DNA from 3 places in the Acidovorax sacchari genome. Region 2 is predicted to be linked to each of the others. Evidence: predicted binding sites of a transcription regulator. Region 2 holds the regulator's gene; each other region holds the start of a gene.
The links. Region 2 encodes FNR, which switches genes on or off when oxygen is low (the NO sensors DNR and NnrR bind a similar motif). Its sites were predicted from a motif close to TTGATNNNNATCAA; they were not measured.
Positions count from the first base shown of each region.

Region 1: ACGHC0_RS00790 (universal stress protein) is a predicted target of FNR. The motif match lies at 2,586-2,599, and genes of this name have one in related genera.
Region 3: ACGHC0_RS16825 (DUF3079 domain-containing protein) is a predicted target of FNR. The motif match lies at 3,560-3,573, and genes of this name have one in related genera.

Region 1 is NZ_AP035783.1:166,355-173,851, forward strand. Features, by position in the region: gene ACGHC0_RS00775 (D-amino acid dehydrogenase) at 1-373, opposite strand, end outside; gene ACGHC0_RS00780 (LysR family transcriptional regulator ArgP) at 463-1,377, shown strand; gene ACGHC0_RS00785 (TetR/AcrR family transcriptional regulator) at 1,475-2,059, shown strand; gene ACGHC0_RS00790 (universal stress protein) at 2,101-2,526, opposite strand; gene ACGHC0_RS00795 (metallophosphoesterase) at 2,653-3,504, opposite strand; gene ACGHC0_RS00800 (LysR family transcriptional regulator) at 3,501-4,502, opposite strand; gene ACGHC0_RS00805 (hypothetical protein) at 4,629-5,060, shown strand; gene ACGHC0_RS00810 (TIGR00725 family protein) at 5,195-5,770, opposite strand; gene ACGHC0_RS00815 (ABC transporter permease) at 5,751-6,542, opposite strand; gene ACGHC0_RS00820 (extracellular solute-binding protein) at 6,605-7,497, opposite strand, start outside.
Region 2 is NZ_AP035783.1:1,830,347-1,837,843, reverse strand. Features, by position in the region: gene ACGHC0_RS08270 (putative bifunctional diguanylate cyclase/phosphodiesterase) at 1-837, opposite strand, end outside; gene ACGHC0_RS08265 (HD-GYP domain-containing protein) at 834-2,180, opposite strand; gene ACGHC0_RS08260 (sulfite exporter TauE/SafE family protein) at 2,232-3,017, opposite strand; gene hemN (oxygen-independent coproporphyrinogen III oxidase) at 3,046-4,428, opposite strand; gene fnr (fumarate/nitrate reduction transcriptional regulator Fnr) at 4,646-5,365, shown strand; gene ACGHC0_RS08245 (hypothetical protein) at 5,667-5,954, opposite strand; gene ACGHC0_RS08240 (FixH family protein) at 6,039-6,323, opposite strand; gene ccoG (cytochrome c oxidase accessory protein CcoG) at 6,418-7,497, opposite strand, start outside.
Region 3 is NZ_AP035783.1:3,796,867-3,804,363, forward strand. Features, by position in the region: gene pbpC (penicillin-binding protein 1C) at 1-873, opposite strand, end outside; gene ACGHC0_RS16815 (methyl-accepting chemotaxis protein) at 967-2,766, opposite strand; gene ACGHC0_RS16820 (nuclear transport factor 2 family protein) at 2,970-3,464, opposite strand; gene ACGHC0_RS16825 (DUF3079 domain-containing protein) at 3,624-3,860, shown strand; gene ACGHC0_RS16830 (MG2 domain-containing protein) at 3,906-7,497, opposite strand, start outside.

The DNA.
Region 1 (7,497 bases), 1.7 Mb from region 2:
AGCGCACCAGGTCCTTGAGCGCGGCATGGCTGTAGGCCCCCAGCGCCACGATCTGCTGCACGTTGCGGGCAAAGGCGGCGTCGTTGCATTGCGCGAGGAACTTCAGGCTCCAGCGCCACTGGTCCCAGTCCAGCTGGGGACGGAACAGCAGCGGGGCTTCCTTGTCGAACATCCACTTGAGCGCCTTCCAGGGCGCCTCCCGGTTCGCCCAGGGTTCGCAATAGCTCACCGAGATCTGCGCCGCATTGGCGTAGCTGGTCTCCAGCGATGCGTCGGGCTGGCGATCGACGACGATGACTTCGTGTCCGCGCTCGAGCAGGTGCCACGCGGTGCTGATGCCGATGATGCCGGCTCCGAGGACGATGGTTTTCATGGCTCCGCAGTGTGCGGCGGCGCCCGTTTTTTTTGAAGAGGAATTAAACTTCCTCCAAATTCATCAGTTCATCTAATGCGCCGACCGCCATGAGCACCTTCGATCCCGCCGCCCTGGAATGCCTGGCCGCCATCGTGGAAGAGGGGGGCTTCGAGCGCGCGGCGCAGCGCCTGAACGTCACCCAGTCGGCCGTCTCGCAGCGCCTGCGGGCGCTGGAGGCGCAGGTGGGCTCCGTGCTGATCGTGCGCAGCCGGCCGCTCAAGCCGACGAGTGCCGGGCAGCTGCTGCTCAAGCACACCAAGCAGCTGCGCCTGCTGCGCGCCGACCTGGAGCGCGACCTGCAGGAACTCGCCCCCAGCGCGCCCGGGGGTGCCCGCGAGGACGAGCGCATCGCCATCGCCATCAATGCCGACAGCATCGCCACCTGGGCGCTGGACGCGCTGCACGACCTGGCCCGCCAGCGCCTGCCCATCGAAATCATCGTGGACGACCAGGACTTCACCCAGGAGTGGCTGCGTTCGGGCCAGGTACTGGGCTGCGTGACCACGCTCAAGCAGGCGCTGCGGGGATGCAAGGTCGTGCCGCTGGGGGCCATGCGCTACGTGGCGGTGGCCTCTCCGGGCCTGGCGGCCCGGTATCTGCCCCAGGGACTGACGCCGCACAACTTCCGCGACGTGCCGTTCCTGTCGTTCAACCGCAAGGACGACATGCAGTCGGAATTCATCATGCGCGCCTTCGGCCTCAAGCGCGTGGCGCTGCACCACCTCTTCGTGCCCAGCTCCGAAGGCCAGGTGCGCGCGGTGGTCGCGGGCTGGGGCGCTGGCGTGGTGCCTGAATTGCTCGCGCGTCCCGCCCTGGCCAGCGGGGCGCTGGTGGACCTCGCGCCCGGCCACGCCCTGCCGATCCAGCTCTACTGGCATTGCTGGAATCTGGAATCCGAGGTGCTGGACTCCCTCACCGAGGCCCTGATGGCCACCGCCGCGCGCTCGCTCGCAGCCGCGTGACTGCAACTCGACCGTGACAGTGGGTCCTTGACGCAGGCCCTAAGATGTGTACATGAATACGTCTTCCCCGCCACCCCGCCGCTCCTTCAGGGCACAGATGCACGAGGCCCGCGCCCAGGCCATCGTCGCCGCCGCAGGCCGGTTGCTGGGCGAAAAGGGCTTCGAGGCCATGACGCTCGACGAGGTCGCCGCCCAGGTGGGCGTGGCCAAGGCCAGCCTCTACAAGCATTTCGCCGGCAAGGAAGACCTCTGCGCCACGGCCATGGCGCGCGCGGTCGAGCGCCTGCGCGAGTTCCTCGAAGGGCTGCCCCCCGGTCTTCCCCCGCTCGACTGCCTGCAGCGGCTGCTGCGCTGGCTGCTGTCGTTGCAACTCACCGACGAACTGCCACTGATGCTCAGCCGCAACTCCGGCCTGCAGCGGCCCCTCAAGGAGTGCGCCGCCTACCAGAGCGCCCTGCAATGCGTGAGTGCCCGGGTCATGGAATGGATCACCGCCGCGCAGGGCGAAGGCCTGCTGAGCCGGGTGCTGCCGGCCGAGGTGATCCTCTATTCCATCTATGCCCGCAGCGCCGACCCACTGCTGTCCATGCTGCGCGAGCACAGTGGCTGCTCCGATGAACAGATCGTGGACTGGGCGGTGCAGACCTGCTTCGATGGGTTGAAAAGCAGGTCATCCCCCTGAATGAGGCCTGCTCTGCGGCCTTCCGATGGCAAGCCGCTGCTTCAGCGCACCAGCAGCACGGGGACCCGGCTGCTGGCCAGCACCTGGGTGCTCACCGAGCCCATGACGAGCTGGCCCAAGGCGCCGTGGCCGTGGGAGCCCATGACCAGCAGGTCGAACTTGCCCGCATCGGCGGCCTTGGCGATGGTTTCGCCCACGGGGCCGGTCTTCACGAGGCGCTTGGCAGTGATGCCGTGGCGGGCGAGGAACTTGGCGACGGGGCCGATGACCTTCTCGGCCTCGTCGGCGTAGTACTTCTCGACCACGTCCTTGCCCAGCGCGGCGCGGGCCCGGGGAGGCAGCGGCGACTGCACCGTGATGGCGGTCACATCGTGCGCTCCGCCTGCGAGCAGTTCGTCGTGCGTGGCGAGGTAGGCCAGCATCTTCTTGGTATAGGCGCTGCCGTCGACGGCCAGAAGGATCTTCATGGTGGAAAGGCTCTCACGAAAGGATGAAGGAAGACTAAAGCGCGCCTGTGCCTGTTGTCTTGACCTGGGTCATCTTTGTGCTGCCGTGCGCGTGCGGGCCGGGGTTGCGGGCTCCCCGTGGCGCCATCATACGGTGACGGTGAAATGCGGCCGGAAGGTTTCCTGCTCTCCCTTGCCGGCATAGCCCAGCGGGTTCGCGACCACGCGGCAGGCCCACGTGCTGCCGTCCGGGCGGGTGCCCTGGGCGGTGTAGTCGCTGGGGGCATGCAGGTGGCCGTGCATCCAGACCCGTGCCAGGGGCAGCAGGTCGTCCAGCGCGTTGCAGAAGCCTGCCGTGCCGGGTACCAGGCCATAGCGGGGATCGGCGCTGCGCAGGCTGGGAGCGAAGTGAGTGACCGCTACTGTCGGTCCGTCAAAAGGGACCTGCAGTGCACCGCGCAGCCAGTCCTGGCAGCGCAGCGCCTCCTCGCGCATCGTCTCGGCCAGGAAGGGCTCGCCGTCGCGCGTGCCTCCGGTCTTGCGCAGGTAGAAATTGGCGGCGCGGAAGGCCTTGTCCCGGTGGCGCAGCAACCGCGCCATGTCGGCGCCCCCGTCGCTCTTGTCCAGGGCCAGTGCGTCGAAGTCGCTCCAGAGCGTGGTGCCCACGAAGCGCACGCCCTGCAGCTCCACCGTTTCGCGGTCGAGCCACTGCAGGCCCAGTCGGTCGCAGGTGGCGCGCAGGCGGTCCCGCGCCGCGTCGAAGTCGTGCAGGTCGTATTCATGGTTGCCCGGCACGAACAGCACCGGCACGGGCCAGCCGGCATGCTGGGGCAGCGGGGAGAAGCGTGCCAGCCCGAAGTCGTCGTCCGCGAGGCGGGAACCGGTCTGGTAGGAGCCGATGTCCCCGGCCAGGACGAGCAGGTCGGCCCCGGGTGCGGGACTGGGCTGGAACGCGGGGTGGGCCTCCAGGTGCAGGTCGGACAGCAATTGGATCTTCATGCCCCCGGATTCTCCGGTGCGGGCGCTGCCGTGGCTGCCGGAGGGTGCGCCGCCGTGTGCCGGGCCGAGCGCGCCATGGCGTCCCGCAGCCAGAGGTGGGCGGCGTCGTGGCGCTTGCGGCGGTGCCAGAGCGCATCGACGTGCACGGTGGGCAGCGGCATGGGCAGCGGGCGCCAGACGAGTTCCCCGCCCAGGCTGGCCACGCCCACGAAGTGGCGCGGCAGCACGGTGAGCAGGTCGGTGGTCGCGACCACCCGGCCGGCAGTGAAGAACTGGTTCACGGTGAGCACGATGCGCCGCTCGCGGCCGAGCGCGGTCAGGGCCTCGTCGATGAAGCCGTAGGGCTTGCCGGAAAAGCTCACCAGCAGATGGCGGGCCGCGCAGTACTGGTCCAGCGTGAGCGGTTCGCGCGCCAGGGGATGGTCCTGGCGCATCACGCAGACATACTCGCCGTCGTAGAGCCGCAGGCTTTCATAGGCGATGACGCTGTCGGTCTGTGCCCGGGCCGTGAGGTCGGCCATCACGGCGGGGAAGTAGCCCACGGCCATGTCGGTGGATTCGTCGTCCAGCAGGCTGCGCGGATCGCGCGTGGTCAGCGGCACCACCCGCAGCGATACGCCGGGGGCCTCGCGCTCCACGATCTCCACCAGCGGGGGGATCAGCGTGGCGCCGGTGGCGTCGGCCATGGCGAGCACGAATGTGGAGTTCGCCGAGCCCGGATCGAAGGTGCCGGGGGCGAGCGACTGCTGCAACTGGGCCAGCGCCTGCCTTACCGGGGGCCAGAGGGCCAGAGCCCGGGGCGTGGGCTCCACTCCCTGCCCGCTGCGCACCACGAGATCGTCGCCCATCACCTCACGCAGGCGGCGCAGGGCATTGCTCACCGCGGGCTGCGTGAGCGCGAGCTTGGCTGCGGCGCGGGTGAGGTTGCGCTCGGCCATGACCTCGTCGAAGACGCGCAGAAGGTTCAGGTCGAGCGAGCGGAAATTGACGGGCTGCATGCCTGAACCATCATCGCTGTGAATGTCTGGGATTCAAAATATAAAGTGGAACAACCCTGGGGTAAACCCTAAGATACCTCCATTCGCCCGGCAACTTCGCCACAAGCGTTTGAGAGGGTCTGCATCATGACGAACTTTGTACACATCGACTACCGTACCGAACATCCTGGCGTGGCACGCGCCGAACAGGCTGCCGCCACGCTGAAGAGCGCCTTCGAAGGCGCACGCGGCGCCTCCTCGCTGCTCCTGGCCGCCGTCGTGGCTGCCGTGCTGGTGGTGGCCAACCAGATCATCGAAACCTGGAGCGAGGGCCACACCCTCACCGCCTGGATGGTGCTCTGGCTGATCGCCTTCACCGCCCTGGCCCTGCTGGCCGGCCCCGTCCGCCGCGCTGCGTCCATGCTGCGCGCCGGCTTCCACGCCTGGAAGGAAGCCCGCCGCCGGGAAGCCGAAGACGAAAAGACCTGGAATGCCGCCCTGCACGATGCCCGCATCATGGCCGATCTGAGCCGCGCCATGAACGGTATCGCCGTGGACAACATCCGCCGCTACTATTGATCAGGCTCCGGGCCATCGGCCCGGAGAGGCCGGCCGGGGCCACGACCCGGCACCTTTTTCAGGGCACCGCGAGGTGCCCTTTTTCGTGGGCGCCCGAAAAGCGGGCGGTTGTTCCCGTCCGGCCGCTCCGGCGCCTATTGCAGCAGGCAGTCCGCCACGCGGGCCAGCATGTCCGCCACATCGGCCACCGGCACCGCGCCCGGCAGGGCCACGTCGCCGTGCATCACGAAGACGGGCGTGCCCCATTTCAGGCCCAGCGCCATTTCCGACAGCGTGCCCATGTTGCCGCCGATGGCGATCAGGCACACGGCGCTGCGGGCGATGAGCGCGTTGCGCATCTCCCCCATGCCCGTGGGCAGGGCAACGCCCAGCCAGGGGTTGGCGTTGCGTTCGTCCTCCTCGGGCAGGAGGCCGATGGCGATGCCGCCCGCCTCGGCCGCGCCCTGCGATGCGGCGGCCATGACCCCTCCGCGCCCGCCGCAGACGATGGCCATGCCCGCGCCGGCGAGGGCCCGGGCCACCTGGCGTGCGGCGCTGCATTCGTGCTCGCCGCCGTCGCCCGGGCCGATGATGCCCACCGGCCGGCGATGGCGCCGGGGGCCGCTCTGGCGCCCGGCCAGCTGCTGCAGGGCCTGCCGCACGCCGGGCGGCAGGGCGTCCGGTCCGCCGTCTGCGGCACCATGGGCGCTGTCAGTGCGTTGTGTTTGCATGCGTTGTCGTCCGTTCCCGCCGGCGTGCCAGCGCGTCGCCTGCGCCCATCACGATGACGCACAGCGCCATCAGCAGCAGAGAGAGGGCCGCCGCCACGCCGAAATCCGATCCGCCGTCGCCCACCTGGGCATAGAGCATCAGCGGAAGAATATTGAGCTGCGTGCCCGCCAATGCCAGCGCCGTGCCGTAGGTGCCCATGGCGATGGCCGCCACCAGGCAGGCATTGGACAGCACCGAGGGTGCCACCTGGGCCAGCACCGTGTCGTTGAAGGCGCGCCAGCGCGTGGCGCCCAGAGTGCGCGCGGCCAGCATGGGGCGCAGGTCGAGGTTGGCGAACACGGGGTACAGCGACAGCGCCACCCGTGGCACCAGGTAGTAGGCGTAGGCCAGGCCCAGTCCACCCGCGCCGTAGATCCAGCCACCCACGCTGGCCGGGTCGGCACCCAGGCGGGCCAGCAGCTGGGTGACGAAGCCGGCGCGGCCGAAGGCCAGGATGAAGCCGTAGGCGATCACCAGGCCCGAGAACGCCAGCGGCAGGCCCAGCAGGGCCATCATCCAGCGCCTGCGGGCGGCCGGCTGGCGCGCCAGCTCGATGGCCACGGCCGTGCCCACCAGGGCCGACACGCCGCCGGCCGTGAGGCCCAGCGCCAGCGTGTTGCGCAGCGCGCCGGGCAGCAGCGGGTTGGCGAAGAGCCGGCCGAAGGCGCTGCCGCGATCGGCGAAGGCCTCGGGCAGCAGCGCGGCCAGAGGCAGCACGAAGAAGAGCGCCATGAAGGCCCACGCGGGCCAGGCGCCGAAGCGGCGGATGATCACGTCAGGTCACATTCCGCGCGTCACTTGCCGGCCAGCGCCACCTGGGCCCAGAGCTGGTCCACCTCGGCCTTGCGGGCGGCGGCCTTGACCACGTCCAGCGGGCGGATCTGCGGCGCGGCGGGCATCCTGGCGGCGATGTCGGCGGGCAGCGGCGTGCCGGGCACGGCCGGGCGCACGAACCCCTGGGCGAAGAGCTGCTGGCCAGCGGTGCTCATGATGAAGTTGAGCCACAGCTTGCCGGCGTTGGGGTTGGGGCCGTTCTTGACCAGGCTGATGGCGTAGGGTGCGGCCACGCTGGCCTCCTTGGGGATGACCACGGCGCAGTCGTCGCCCATGCCGTCGCTGTACTTGGCCTTGAGGCCGTCGTTCTCGTAGCCGATCCAGACGGGGATCTCGCCCTTGAGGAACTTGGCGTAGGGCGTGGTGCCTTCCACGCGCTGCACGTTGCCGGCCGCATGCAGGCGGCCCAGGTAGTCGATGCCGGGCTTGACGTCGTCCACGCTGCCACCGTTGGCATAGGCGGCGGCGAAGGCCATGACCTGGCCCACGCCGGTGCTGCGCGGGTCCAGATAGGTGACGGCGCCCTTGTATTCGGGCTTGAGCAGGTCGGCCCAGCCGGTGGGCACGTTCTTGACCAGCTTCCTGTTGACCAGGAAGGCGATGTTCAGCGTGTGGATGGTGAACCAGCGGCCTTCGGCGTCGCGGAAGACCTCGGGGAGCTTGTCGAAATGCAGCGGCTTGAAGGGCGCGACCACGTCCTTCTTCACCGCATCGACGGCCGAGGCGGCGAAGTAGTAGGCCGTGTCGGCCTGCGGGCGGCGGCGCATCTTCTCCAGCGCGACCACGGTGGCGGCCGAGCCCAGGTCGTTGTAGGTCAGCTCGATCTCGGGGTAGCGCTTCTTGAAGTCGCGGA
Region 2 (7,497 bases):
CGCCGAGGCGACGCAGCGCGACAGCAGCAGGCGATTGGGCAGGCCGGTGAGCACATCGCTGTACGCCAGCTGCTCGATGCGCTTTTGCGCGGCATGCTGCAGGGTGAGGTCGCGGAAGGAATACACGCGCCCCATGGGCCGGCCCTGGCTCATCTGGGGTACCGAACGGCGCTCGATCACGGTGCCCGTGCGCAGGTGCAGGATGTCGAGGGTTTCCTCTTCCGGGAACTGCGCGATGCCCAGCAGCCGCGCACGGTAGGCATCGGCGTCGGCCACCTGGCCGGCCATGTGCGCTTCCACGGCCGCGTCGTCGCGCTGCACGAGCAGGTCTGCCGGCATGTTCCACAGCCAGGCCAGGCGCTGGTTGAAGGCCCGCACGCGACCGCCCATGTCGCAGACCATCATGCCGTCGGCGGCGGAGTCGAGCGTGGCGCGCAGTTCCGAGAGCAGGCGTTCCAGCTCGCCCTGGATGGATGCCTGCTCACTGCGGTCCAGCATGCCCAGCACCAGCAGTGGCATGCCCTCCGGCGACTCGACGGCGGCGACGCGGCGGTCCACCGGCACGAGGGAGCCGTCGGGGCGCAGCATGCCCGAGTGCGAATGGATGCCCGCCCGCAGCCCGGCCAGGTCCTGCGACCAGAACGCGAGATCCTCGGGCGTGTTGGCCAGCAGGTGCACCGGCCGCCCTTCCATGGCTTCCTGCGGCCGGCCGGCCAGTTCGGCCGCGGCCCGGTTGCACAGCACCACGTTCAGCGACTGCGCATCGACCAGCCAGAGCGCCTCGCGCAGGCCCGCGAACAGCGACCGCCACGCGATATCGATGGCCGGGCCGTTCATTCCGGCACCTCGTCCGCGCCGGCCACCAGTGCCCTTTCGAAGAAGTAGCAGATGCGCTTGCGCGGCGACAGGTAGTCCAGCGCATCGCGCGGCAGCTGCGCAGGGCGCAGGCTGCGGCGGATGCCCAGGTCCGGCGAGCGCTCCAGGTCGAGCACCAGCGCCTCGTCGCGCGGCACGCTGCCGTCGTGCACGATGACCTGCGGCCGCAGCGGCCGGGCCGAGTCCACCGCCACCACGATGGCATAGCGTTCATTGGTGAGCTGCACGATCGACCCTGCGGGGTACACGCCCATCAGGCGGATGAAGCACTGCAGCACCTGCGCGTCGAAACGGGACTTGTGCTGGGCGAACAGGACGGACAGCGCCTCGTGCGGCGTCAGCGGGGCCGCGCCGCGCAGCGGATTGCACAGCCGGTCGTAGTGGTTCACCAGCGCGAGCACCTGCCCCGCCCGGCCCAGGTCGGCCCCGCGCAGTCCGAGCGGAAAACCGCCGCCATCGGCCCGTTCGTGGTGCTGGGCGATGGCCGAGACCACCGCCCGGCCCAGGCCCATGCGCTGCGCCAATACGACGGATTCGCCCACGTGCGCCTCGTAGAGGGCCTGGTCGGCCGGGCCCAGCGCGGCGCTGGGCTGCGCGACGTGCGGCGGCAGGGAGATCTTGCCCAGGTCGTGCAGCAGTGCCGCGATGCCCAGGTCACCCAGGTCTTCCCCGCGCATTCCCAGCGACTTGCCCAGCAGCAGGGACAGCACCGCCACGTTGACGGAATGCAGCGCGGCGCGCGTGCCGGCCCGCTCGGACAGCAGGCGGACCGCGGAATCGCCGTGGGCCATGAGTTCGTCCACGCAGCCGCGGACCAGGGACTCGGTGGCCTTGCGCGCCTCGGCCGGATCCTGCTCCACGTGCAGGGCCAGGCGCTCGTACACCCGGGTGGCCCGCGCGAACTGCTCGTCGCAGCGGGCCAGGGCCCGGCGCTGGGACTCCAGGCGCGCATGGAGCGTGCCCGCCGGCTCGGCGGCCGGGGTGCCGGAGCCGGCTCCGGGCACCGGGGCCGGCTCCGCAGAACCCTGCGCAGCGGATGCCGGCGCCTCCATCGCCGCGCGCACCGCGGCATCGCTGCGCGCAGGCACCCAGCGCACCTGCTCCAGCCCCAGGGATTGCAGGGTGGCGATCTGGTCCCCGGATGCAATCCGGAAGCTGCTTACCGGAAAGGGATGGTTCATCCATCCCAGCTCCAACTGGATGTACATGCCGACGCGCAACAGGGCGACGTCGATGAGGAGGGAGGAGTTCACGGGGAGGTCACGAAATGAGAGAGGCGCGTAACGCCTCTCATTCGAAACCATTATCACCAGTTCGTGAGTAGCTGTTTCCTGATGCGAAAGAAATGTACCGCTTCAGCGACACCAGGGCTCCAGCGCCTGGCGTCCCACGTCCATCCAGAGCGCCCAGGCGGCCACGGCCGCCAGCAGCAGGCCGGCGAGCCTCGCTCCCCAGGTGGCGCGCGCCGCGTCCACCCGGGAGCGGAGGCGACGCCAGGCCCAGGCGCCGCCCAGCAGCCAGAGTGCGCCTCCACCGCCGAACGCGGCCATCGCGGCAGCCCCCTGCGCCGGACTGCCGGCCAGCGCCGCCACGAGCAGGGCCGAATACAGCAGCCCGCACGGCATCAGGGCCCACGCCAGCCCCGCCACCGCCAGCCCGCCCGGAGCGCGCACGCCCGGGCCGACACGGGCCCAGACCGCGCGGCCTGCGCGCTCCACCCAGAGCGGCTGGCGCGCCTGCAGGGCCATCAGGAGGCCCCAGGCCAGCATGCCCACGTGCAGCAGCGTCCATGCCGGCCGCAGGGCCGCGGACTGCTGCGTGAGCCAGGCCAGGCGGTCCATGGCCAGCGCCGCGGCGGCGCCGGCCAGCCCGTAGCCGGCCATCCGGGCCACGTGGAAAACCGCGGTGCGCGCCATGCCGCCGCGAAGCAGGCCGGTCGCCGCCGGCGCGGCGCAGGCGGCGGGCGCCCCCGCCGTGGCAGGCACGGAGCCGTACCGGCGCAGCGGCGCCTGCGCGGGCACTCCGTTGCCCTGCTGCGCGCCGCCCACGATCACGGCGCAGGGAGCCGCGCACATCGCCAGGCAGTGCGGCCCGCCCGCCAGCCCCATGGCGAAGGCCGTCCAGATCAGTGCATCGGGCATGGCGTCTCCTGCGGGAAGAAGAGGACGTTCAGATGATCCGGGAGAACCGCGCGCGGTTGCGGTCCGCCTGCAGGTAGCGGTCGAACACCATGGCCACGCCGCGCACGAAGAACCAGCCCATCTCCGTCACGGTGATGCCGTCCTCGCCCACCGTGACGAGGCCGTCGCCGGCCATGCCTTCGAGCGCCTCGAGCTCCGCCGCGAAGTACCGCCGGAAATCGATCAGCCACGACTGCTCCATCGGCTCGAACAGCACCTCGCCCTGGCACATGAGGGCCATGATGACGGAGCGGCGCACGAGGTCGTCACGCGTCAGCGCGAGGCCGCGCACCACCGGCAGCCGGCCCTGGTTGATGAGATCGTAGTACTCGTCCAGGGTCTTGGCGTTCTGGCTGTACGTGGCGCCGATGCGGCCGATGGCGGAGACGCCCAGCGCGATCAGGTCGCAGTCGGGCTGGGTGCTGTAGCCCTGGAAGTTGCGGTGCAGCCGGCCCTGCCGCTTCGCCACGGCCAGGGCGTCGCCCGGCAGCGCGAAGTGGTCCATGCCCACGTACACATAGCCCGCGTCCTGGAAGGCGTTGAGCGAGCGCGACAGCATCGACACCTTGGCGGACGCCATCGGCAGCTCGGCCGACACGATGCGCCGCTGCGGCTTGAAGCGCTCCGGCAGGTGGGCGTAGGCATAGAGCGCGATGCGGTCGGGCCGCAGCTCGCACACCTGGGCCAGCGTGCGGTCGAACGATTCGGGGGTCTGCCGCGGCAGTCCGTAGATCAGGTCCACGTTGACGGATTCGAAGCCGATCCGGCGCGCCTCCTGCACCAGCGCGAACACCTGCTCGGCCGGCTGCACACGGTGCACCGCCTTCTGCACGGCCGGGTCGAAATCCTGCACACCGAAGCTCAGCCGGTTGAAGCCCAGTTCCGCCAGCCGTGCGAGCCGCCCGGCATCCACCGTGCGGGGATCGACCTCGATGGAATACTCGCCCCCGGGCACGAGCGTGAAGCTGCGGCGCAGCATGTTCATCAGTTCCTGCAGCGCCTCGTCGCCGAGGAAGGTGGGGCTGCCGCCGCCGATGTGCAGCTGGCTCACCGCATGGCCGGGCGCGCAGTGCGCCATGTGCAGGTCGATCTCGCGGCTGAGGTAGCGCAGGTACACGTCGGCGCGCTCGGGGTGGCGCGTGATGATCTTGTTGCACGCGCAGTAGTAGCACAGCGATTCGCAGAACGGGATGTGCACGTACAGCGAAAGAGGCACGGCCTTGGCGGCCGAGCCGAGGCGGCGCTGCTGCAGCGCCAGCACGTACTCGTCGGCGCCGAAGGCCTCCACGAACCGGTCCGCGGTCGGGTACGAGGTATAGCGGGGGCCCGGCACGTCGAATCGGCGCAGAAGCTCGGGAGTCACAGCGTTCATGGTGCGGAATTCCTTATCAATTCACAATGTGCCCCATGTCCCGCGCCCGTGTCCTTGACGCCGGTCAAGCATTTGGACGCGCGTCGCTGCGACAATTGACGCATCACAGTCGCCCGCCACATTCTTTTTTGCACGCCTGCGCTCCTGCCATGCGTCCGCACCGTGGCCGGCCTGCATGCACAGCGAGATAGAACACAGAAGGGAAGGCTGCTCATCCATGAATCCGCACACCATCAAGGTCGCCTGCTCGAACTGCAACCTGCGCGAGCTCTGCATGCCGCTGGGCCTGAACGAGCAGCAGCTGCAGCGCATCGATGACATCGTCGCCACGCGCCGCAAGGTCAAGCGCGGCGGCACGCTGTTCCGCAACGGCGAGGCCTTCACGTCGCTCTTCGCCATCCGCACGGGCTTCTTCAAGACCTGCGTGGCCACCGAGGACGGACGCGACCAGGTGACGGGCTTCCAGATGGCCGGCGAGATCATCGGGCTCGACGGCATCGTCAGCGACCACCACACCTGCGACGCCGTGGCGCTGGAGGACGCCGAGGTGTGCGTCATGCCCTTCGAGCGCATCGAGGAGCTGTCGCGCGAGGTCACGGCCCTGCAGCACCATGTCCACAAGATCATGAGCCGCGAGATCGTGCGCGAGCACGGCGTGATGCTGCTGCTGGGCAGCATGCGCGCCGAGGAGCGCCTCGCGGCCTTCCTGCTCAACCTCGTGCAGCGCCTGCATGCGCGGGGCTTCTCGCAGTCCGAACTGGTGCTGCGCATGACCCGCGAGGAGATCGGCAGCTACCTGGGCCTCAAGCTGGAGACCGTGAGCCGCACGTTCTCGAAATTCGTCGAGGAAGGCATCGTCGAGGTCAAGCAGCGGCACGTGCGCATCGTCGAGCCGGATGCGCTGAAGCGGATCGTGAACAGCCAGGCATGTAACTGACATCCCCCTGAGGCGCTGCGCGCCTTCCCCCTTCTCTCGCCGTGCGGCGCACGGCGGGAAGGGGGACGACGCCGGTGGCCGGGCGAAGCCCGTTCCACGGCGTCTGCTGGCCTGGCCTGCTCCGCGGCCTTCTGATGGGTGAGGCCGTGCGTGTCCGTCGGCCTTTCGCTGCGCCAACGCTCTGCGACAAATGTTGGGCCCCTGCCTGACCTGCCTGACCTGGCAGACTCTGGTTGCCTGGTTGCATGCGGGACATCATCCCGATTGGCGAGCCCTCACATCTGCCGACAGTACCCAACCTTCACTGCGAAAACTTGCCGCACTCCATCGGGCGCTCTCCCGCGGGAACGGGGCAGCGGTTGAGTTCGAAGGGCGACATGGACAGCAGCGTGGTGAGGGCGCTGGAGAGCATGCACAGCGCCCAGAACACGAAGAACGCCACCGTATAAACGCCCTCGCGCGAGAGGGCGAGGGGTTGGTCGGACCAGTGCAGTGCGGCAGGGTCCACGAAGGCGAATACCACCATCTCGATCAGTCCGGCCACCAGGAAGGCGGGCCAGGCGATCCACATCCAGCGTTGGGTTCTCATCGCGATCTCCTCCTTTGCAGTCATCGGTGTCGAAAACGAACGGAACACGTCGGGCCCGGGGGCCCGCCAGGCGGGGCGGCCGGATCAGCGGGGCTGGTCTTCGGCCGGCGTGGCCGCGTGGTTGCGCGCCTTCATCGCCGGCTCCATCGCGGAGGAGCGCGCGCGCTCGCGCTCCAGCGTGCGGTTGATCTCGATGCCCTGGCGGTAATAGTCTTCCGCCACCACCGGATCGGGCTGCCGCACGGCGAGCCATGCCGTCGCCGTGCCGGCGACCACCACGATCGCGGGCCCGGCGATCACCATCCACACGTGGCCGAACTTCCACCAGGGCTGGGCCGCCGCGGCGGCCGATGTCGTCTTGTTCGCCATCATCTCGAACTCCTTCCTTCGTCACCTCGGCCCCATCACACCACAGGGTGGCAGGGGCCTGCCATACTGAATAACACCAACCGTCCTCGCCGCTTCAGCGCGGCACGAGGAAGATGGATTTCTCCTTCACGTGGGCCTTCGTCTCCAGGGCCTGCACCTCGAAGGCCACCGGGTGCGAGCCCGGCGCGGCCGAGCCGTACGGAATCTGCAGCCGCACCGCCACCCAGCGCGATTGCGCGGCGCCGATCTCCACCTCGGCCTCCGAAGCGACAGCCAGCCCTTCCAGTCCGGACGCCGCGATGCGGTAGCGCTGGGGCGCCTCGGTGGCATTCATGATCTGCAGGCTGTACACGTTCTCCAGCCGCCCGCCCGCCACGATGCGCGAGAGCGCCGCGCGGTCGCGCACCACGTCCACCTTGAGCGGCGTGCGCAGCGCCAGGCTCGTGAGCATGCCGACGCTGAGCGCCACCAGCACGGCCGTGTAGATGAGCACGCGCGGCCGCAGCACGCGGCGCAGCATCTGCGACTGCGTCCAGCGGTTCGCCACACCGTTCTGCGTGGAGTAGCGGATCAGCCCGCGCGGGTACTTCATCTTGTCCATCACGGTGTTGCACGCATCCACGCACAGGCCGCAGCCGATGCATTCGTACTGCAGGCCGTTGCGGATGTCGATGCCCACGGGGCAGACCTGCACGCACAGCGTGCAGTCGATGCAATCCCCCAGGCCCCTGGCGCGGTGGTCCACCGACTTGTTGCGCGGGCCGCGCGGCTCGCCGCGCACTTCGTCGTACGTGACGATCAGGGTGTCCTTGTCGAACATCGCGCTCTGGAAGCGCGCGTACGGGCACATGTACTTGCAGACCTGCTCACGCAGGAAGCCGGCGTTGCCATAGGTGGCGAAACCGTAGAACACCACCCAGAAGAGCTGCCAGGATCCCTGCAGCGCCATCAACTCGGTGCCCAGCTCGCGGATCGGCACGAAGTAGCCCACGAAGGTGAAACCCGTCCAGGCCGACACCGCGATCCACAGGAACTGCTTCAGGCCCTTCTTGCGGAGCTTCTCGAAGGTCCAGGGACCGTTGTCCAGCCGCAGGCGCGCGCTCCGGTCACCCTCGACCTTGTGCTCGATCCACATGAACATCTCGGTATAGACGGTCTGCGGACACGAGAAGCC
Region 3 (7,497 bases), 2.0 Mb from region 2:
GGACGCAGGAGCCGGCCCCTCCATGCGGGCGAGCAGCTGGCGCGCGAAATGCGGCGCGAGGCCTTCGCTGGCCGCGTAATCCCGGCGCTGCAGCGCGGCCGTGGTGAACAGGTCCAGTGCATCGCAGTCGGCTGCCGGCCCGGCACCCTCCGCGCGCGGCCCGGCCATGGAACGCAGCACGCCGCAGGCACGCTGCGCCACCAGGGCGGGCCGCGCGTTCGGAGCCCGCACCAGCGCCGCGGCGACCGCGGCCTCGCGGTCGTCCAGTCCGTGTGGCGCCTTGCCGAAGAGCGTGCGGGACAGTGCGTCGATGCCTACCAATTCGCCCCGGAACGGCACGAGGTTGAGGTAGGCCTCCAGGATCTGGTCCTTGCGCCAGCGCCGCTCCAGCACCTGCGCGGCCACGGTCTGCCCGAGCTTCTGGGCCACCGACCGGCCGCCGGGCCCCTGGCGCCAGTCGCCGTCCAGCAGGCCGGCGAGCTGCATGGTCAGGGTGGAAGCGCCGCGCGTGCGCTGGTTCCAGAGATTGCCCCAGGCGGCGGCAGAGACGGCACGCCAGTCCACGCCGCTGTGCTCGTAGAAACGCCGGTCCTCGCTGAGCACCAGCGCCTCCCGCAGCGCGGGCGATATGTCGTCCAGCCCCGTCCACTGGCCGCGCCGCACGGTGGCATCGGTCCGCAGCCGCTGCACCACCTCCCCTTCGCGCGAGAGCACCAGGGTTTCGGACGAACGGTAGTCCGCGCGCACCTCGGCGTAGGCCGGCAAGGCTGTCGCGGACAGCGGCGCCCAGAGCGCGAGGCACAGCGGCAGGACAGTCAGTGCTTCAGTGCCGGGACGGCGCGCCCGGTGGCGCAGGAAAGCGAGGGAAGGCATGGGAAAGCCGCCGGGGGAAGCACCCCGGCGGCGCGAAGAGGGCTGGAGGCCCCGATTCTGGCGCAGCGGCGACCAGCCGCCGCAGGGGTGCGCTCAGAAAGACTCCCAATCGCCCTGCCCGCCCTGTCCCGCCATGGCGGGAACCGCCATGAGGCCGGCGCCCGCGACAGCAGGCCGCAGGGAAGGTGCGCGGGCAGGAGACGGCATCTTGGCCGGAGACTTTCTGCGGACGGGCCCGGACGTCCGCGGCGCCGCAACCGCGGCAGACGGCGATGGAGCAGCGGGTGCAACCCTCACCGCGGCGGGAGCCCTCGCCTCGACGGGCTCGGCACGCGGGGCATCCGACGCCAGCCGGAACACGCTGACGGCCTGCACCAGGTCCTGCGCCTGGGACCGGAGGCTGGAGGCCGCTGCCGCCATCTCCTCCACCAGGGCGGCGTTCTGCTGCGTGGTCTGGTCCATCTGGGTGACGGCCTCGCCCACCTGTGCGACGCCCGCACTCTGCTCGCTGCTCGCCGCGCTGATCTCGCCCATGATGTCGGTCACGCGGCGGATGCTGCCCACCACCTCGGTCATGGTGCTGCCGGCCCGGTCGGCCAGTTGCGCGCCGCTTTCCACCCGCTCGACGCTGGCGGTGATGAGTTCCTTGATTTCCTTCGCCGCGCCGGCGCTGCGCTGCGCCAGGCTGCGCACCTCGCCCGCCACCACGGCGAAACCACGTCCCTGCTCGCCGGCACGCGCGGCTTCCACGGCGGCATTCAGGGCCAGGATGTTGGTCTGGAAGGCGATGCCGTCGATGACGTTGATGATGTCGGAGATGCGCCGCGAGCTTTCCGAGATGCCCTTCATGGTGTCCACCACCTGCGACACCACCGTGCCGCCCTGCTCCGCCACGCCGCTCGCGGCCTGGGCCAGCTGGTTGGCCTGGCGTGCGTTGTCCGCGTTCTGCGCCACCGTGGAGCCCAGTTCCTCCATGGAGGCGGCGGTTTCCTCCAGCGCGCTGGCCTGGCTTTCCGTGCGGGACGAGAGGTCGGAATTGCCCTGCGCGATCTGCATGCTGGCCGAGGCGACCGATTCGCTGCCCTGGCGCACGCGGGACACGACGGTGGCGAGCGCCGTGTTCATGTCGCGCAGGCTTTCCAGCAGCAGGCCGACTTCGTCGCGGGCATGGATCTCGATGCGCCGGGTCAGGTCGCCCGCAGCCACCGCCCGGGCCACATCCACCGCCCGGGCGATGGGACGGGTGATGGAGCGGGTCACCCACAGGCCGAGCAGCACGGCCACCACCACGGCCAGCGTGGTCCCGCCGACCTCCACCGCCAGGGCCGTGGCACGGGCGTCTTCCGCCTCGGCCTGGCGTACATCGAGCAGGTCGCGTTCGGCCTTGGAGAACTCGGCCTGCATGTTCCGGAAGCCGTCCATCGCGGCTTTGTCGCGTGCCTTGCCGAACTCGCTGACGAAGGCCTCCATCGGGATCTTGCCGGCATCCACATCGCGGCGCATGTCCTGCAGCGACTGCATCACGGCGGCGAAGTCCGCCTGGCGGGCACGCAGCACGTCGAGCCGTTTCTGCTGCTCCGGGTTGTCCGCGGTGAGCGTGCGCAGCGATTGCCAGGCGGAGTCGAAAGTCTCGCGTCCCTGGTTCCACGGGCCGAGGAAGCCCGTGCTGCCCGACAGCAGGTAACCGCGGGCGCCGGTCTCCATGTTGACCACGCCCAGCAGCATCCGCTGGGCCTCCTCCAGCACCTTGTAGGTGTGGATGTTCATGCTGGTGGCGGCCTTGATGTGGTTCTGGCTCTGGATGGCCACGCCGATCACCACCAGGAAAATCGCGATGACGCCGCCGAATGCCAGCGCGAGCCGTCGGCCCAGGGGCCAGTGGGAAATGTTCATGGAAGTACCGCTTTCGTGCAGGAACGCCGCGCCATGCAGGAAGGGCCGGCCCCGGCCCTCGCCACGCGACATCCGTGGCCAACATCCGTCATGGGAGCACGATCGGGATACTAAAGTTACAAATTAACGCGATTTGTAGGCATTCGGCGTACGTCACTGTCGCGTTCAGACGCACAGAAGGCGTACGCCGATGGCCCTTCTCTTCAGTTCTTCGTGGCCGCGTCCCAGTGTTCGGCGATCTGTCCGTCCTGGATGCGGAACATGTCGAACCATGTGGTCGTATAGGTCTGCCCCGCGTTCTGGGGATCGGGCAGGCTGCGGGCGAAGACCAGGGTGACCATGTCGCCCTCGGCGAGGATGCGCACCAGCGGGGCCCTCACCCGGGGCTGGATGGGCGAGCGCGGCGTGACCTGCGCCAGGAATTGCTTGAAGGGCTCGCGGCCCGTGGCCACCAGCGGGTTGTGCTGGATGTAGTCCTCCTTCATGTAGCGGTCGGCCAGCTCCACCTGGCCGGACTCGAACACTTCCCGCCAGAAGTCGTACACCAGCCGCTTGTTGTGCGCGAGGATCGGGTTATGGGACCACAGCAGCTTGTCGTGGTTCGGTTCTTCCGCCACGGGTACCTGGGCGTGGGCGGAAAGGCACACGGCGGCCGCGCAGGCCAGCGCGGCGCGGGAGAGCAGCAGTCTCACGGTCATCTCATCTCCTGTCGGGTTGAAACGGCCGGGTTATACGGAACATTCCTCCTAACGGAAAGATGATGTCTGCAAACCATGTCAGCAGGTGTGCCGGCTTGATGCAGGGCAAGGCACGTTCCGGCCGGAGGAGCAGACTGCCCCGGTACCTCTCCATCGACCATGGCCCGGAAATTTCCCGAACATCCCGCCCGCCCGGAACGCATCTGCTGGGGCTGCGATCGCTACTGCCCGGCCGAGGCGCTGGCGTGCGGCAACGGCTCGGAGCGCACGCCGCACCCTGCGGAGCTGTTCGGCGAAGACTGGCTCGCATGGTCGCCTGCGGGCGTGCCGCCGGACGGCGATGCCACGCCGGACCCGGGCCAGGCACCGGTGCGATCGCCAGAGACTCACGAATAGCGGGGCCGTTGCGCTGGAACCAGCGCACCGGCCCGCCCCTGCCCGTCAGCGCGCCGCTTCCACCTTCATGCGGGGGTTCGGCGTTTCTCCGAACATCTCGGGCGCGTACATGGCCTCCACCCGCGTGGGCGGGAGCGCGAACTCGCCGACGTTGTTCAGCCGCACGGTGTACTCGGCGGTGAGCGATCCCTTGGACACGTACTCGTAGTAGCCGCGCCAGGCCTCGAAGCTGCGCTCCTCGTAGGCCAGCCAGCCGCTGCCACGCTTCTCGCCCTGCGTCGCGATCTCGGAGTCGCGCCCCAGGCCGTTGCCCAGGATGGTGGCGCCGCCGGGCACCGGGTCGGTGAGCACCACCCAGGTCATGTCGGCAGTGGAGGTCACCTCGAGTTTCACGCGCAGCACGTCGCCGCGGGTGTACCGGCCGGCCACCGCCTGCTCCACGGGCGTGATGGTCTTCTTGACGGTGTAGCCGGCGGAGAACGGCGCCTTCAGCTGCACCGCGGCCACCGACTGCAGCGTGAGCCAGGGCTTGCCGGTGCCTTGCTGCGTCACGGTGAGCGTCTCCTTGCCGCCCGAGGTGCTCCAGGGCAGGAACATGCCGTTGTTGGTCAGGTTGCCGGGCGACGCGGGGGCACCGAACCACGTGGTCTGGTGCGGGGCGCCCGCGGCATCGGCGGTGGAGACGCGGCCTACCTTGCTCCAGTCCACGCTGGCGGTGTTGCCGCCCATCGCCGCGCGGGTGAACCCGGTGACCGGCGTGGCCTCGAACTTCGCGCTGAATTTCTCCAGCGCCAGGCCGCCCCAGAGGTTGGCCGTGGTGGTGTGCCAGGCACCGCCCTGCTGCCGCGCGATGAAGCCGTTGGCCAGGCGGCCCATGTCGTCCTTCCAGGCCGGATCGTCCATCACGGCCAGCATGAGCCGCGCCGTGTTCACGTCACCGTTCTGCATGAGCCACCACCAGTAGTCGTCCTGCTCGGAGCTGAAGATCAGCTTGGTGCCCTGGTAGGACAGGCGGGACTTGAGGATCTGGGTGGCCTCCGCCATGCGCTGCTCGCGCTGCGGTGCATCGGTCACGCGCCGCAGTATGTTCAGCCAGTCGATCACGCTGTGCGTGGGCCACTGGTTGGGCGCCACGGTGATGGACGACAGCATGCGGCCCGTGGCCTTGCCGTAGCGCGACAGCGCCTCGATCGCGGCGAGCTTGCGCATGTCCAGGTCCTTGCGCGGGCTCCAGAAGTCGCGCTGGATGCGGCCTTCCACGAAGGCGATCAGGCCGCGTTCCATCGGCGCACGCACTTCCGGAGAGAGCGCGAAGGCCGGGTCGATGGACGAGGCCTCGTGCGTGGCCGCGAGCAGGTAGGCGGTGAGCGTGTCGCTGCCGCGGTTGCCGCTGCCCGCCTGCGGCGGGAAGTAGCTGGCGAGCCCGTCGCCGTCCAGGTAGGTGGGCAACTGGCCCACCACGGTCTGCCACAGCTTGCCGTCGCGCAGGCCCACGGCCTTGCTGGTCTTCTGCTCCAGGCAGAGGAACGGGTAGTTGGCGAACCAGTCGCGCACGCCCGGCAGGCCCTCGGCGAGCTTGGGCTGCACGGACATCTTCAGCCCCCCGCGGCCGGGGATGGCGTCGGCGGGCGGCTTCACGTCGATGCCGAAGCTGCCGTCCACCTGCACGAGGGTGGCCTGCTGCACCGTCAGCGGCACGGCCGGCACGAGCCGCTGCGTGGCCTTGAGCGCATCGCGCGCGCCGGCGGCGCCGGGCGTGGTGTCGCGCGCCTCGATCTCCCACAGGATCGCCTCGGCCCGCGTGCGGGCGAGCTGCGCGGGCGCGGTCACGTTCCAGGCCACCTCGCGGGATTCGCCGGCCGGGATGTCCACGGTCTGCTTGTCCAGCGAGAGCAGCGTGGCGCGCGGTGCCACCTCGACCTTCATGGCCGCCTTGGTGGTGTTGCGCAGCGTGAACTGGGCGCGGAACTGGTCGTCCTCGCGCACCAGCGGCGGCAGGCCGCTGATGATCTGCAGATCCTGCGTGGCCCGTATGCTGGTGGAGCCGGTGCCGAACTGGCCCGTGCCCGCATCCGCCACCGCGACGATCTTGAAGGTGGTGAGGGCATCGTTCAGCGGCACGGTGACCTGCGCGCGGCCATTGGCGTCCAGGCGCACCGCAGGCTGCCAGAGCAGCAGGGTATCGAGCAGCTCGCGCGTCTGCGCGCGCCCGCCACCGCCGCCTGCCGGCACGGCCTTCTTGCCGTAGTGGCGCCGCCCGATGATCTCCATCTGGGCAGTGGAGGTTTCCACGCCCCAGGCACGCCGCTGCAGCATGGCGTCCAGCAGGTTCCAGCTGGTGTTGGGCATCAGTTCCAGCAGGGCCTGGTCCACCGCGGCCACGGCCACCTCGGCGTTCGCCGCGGGCTTGCCGTCGGGCAGCGTGGCGGCGATGGTGACCAGCGCCTTGCCGCGCACCGGGTAGCTCTCCTTGTCGGCCGTCACCTTCACCTCGATGCGGTGCGCCTTGGCGCCCACCTTGATCTCGGCCAGCCCCAGCCGGTAGGCGGGCTTGGACAGGTCCACCATGGCCGTGGGCGCGACGTATTCCTTGCCCTCGTACCAGAAGGCCGTCCACCACTCGCGCGGCGCCTTGAAGCCCCACGTGAAGAAGCTGTACCAGGGCACCTCGCGCAGCCGTCCGCGCAGCGCGAGCACGCTCACATAGACGTTCGGGCCCCAGCCTTCCTCGATCTTGAGCTGCACCGTCGGATCCTGGCCATTGAGCTGCACCACGCGCATGTCGATGATGCCCTCGCGCTCCACGCTCACCAGCGCCGTAGCCTGGCGGAACGGCATGCGCACCTGCAGCCGGGCGGTCTCGCCGGGCTGGTAGCTCTTCTTCTCGGGCAGCAGGTCGATGCGGTCGTGGTCTTCGCCGCCGAACCACAGCTCGCCCTGCCGCGTCACCCAGACCGATGCGGCCGCCTCGGACTGGTTGCCGTCCTTGTCGCGCGCGGTGGCCACCAGTTCGACCTCCCCGGCCTCATCGAGCCTGGCCTCGCACAGCACCAGCCCGCGGCTGTCGCTCTTGCCGGTGCACACCGTTCCCAGGTCCTTGGTCTCGGTCTTGTTGTCGTAGCTGTAGAAGCCGCCCACCATGCGCTTGCGGCTCGTGGTGGTGATGCGGGCCACGGCCTGCACCTGCACGGGCACGCCCTCCTGCACCTTGCCGTCCAGGCCGAGCGCCAGGGCCTGGAAGCGGATCTTCTGCGCGGCGGACACCCAGCCCTCGGTCTTGATGCCGGCCACCACCGCGGCCGGCCAGACCGTCTGCGTGCTGCGCAGGGTCTGCACTTCGCCGTTGGGGTCGGAATACGTGGCTTCGAGCACGAGGTCCTGCGCGCGGCGGGAATTGGGAATGTTGTCGATCGCCACCTTGCCCGCGCCGTTGCGGTCGAGCGTCACGGCCAGCTTGTCGGCGATCACGCGCGCATCATCGGCCGAGGCGGGCTCCTCGTCGTCGCCGCTGTTTCCGCCCTGGGGCTGCGCGCCCTTGCGGCGCGGCGGCTCGAAGCTGAAGGCGTCGAAATCGGGGAACTGCAGCGGCTTGCCGCGCACCATTGCCGATACGCGCACGGGCAGGTTGGCCGCGCCG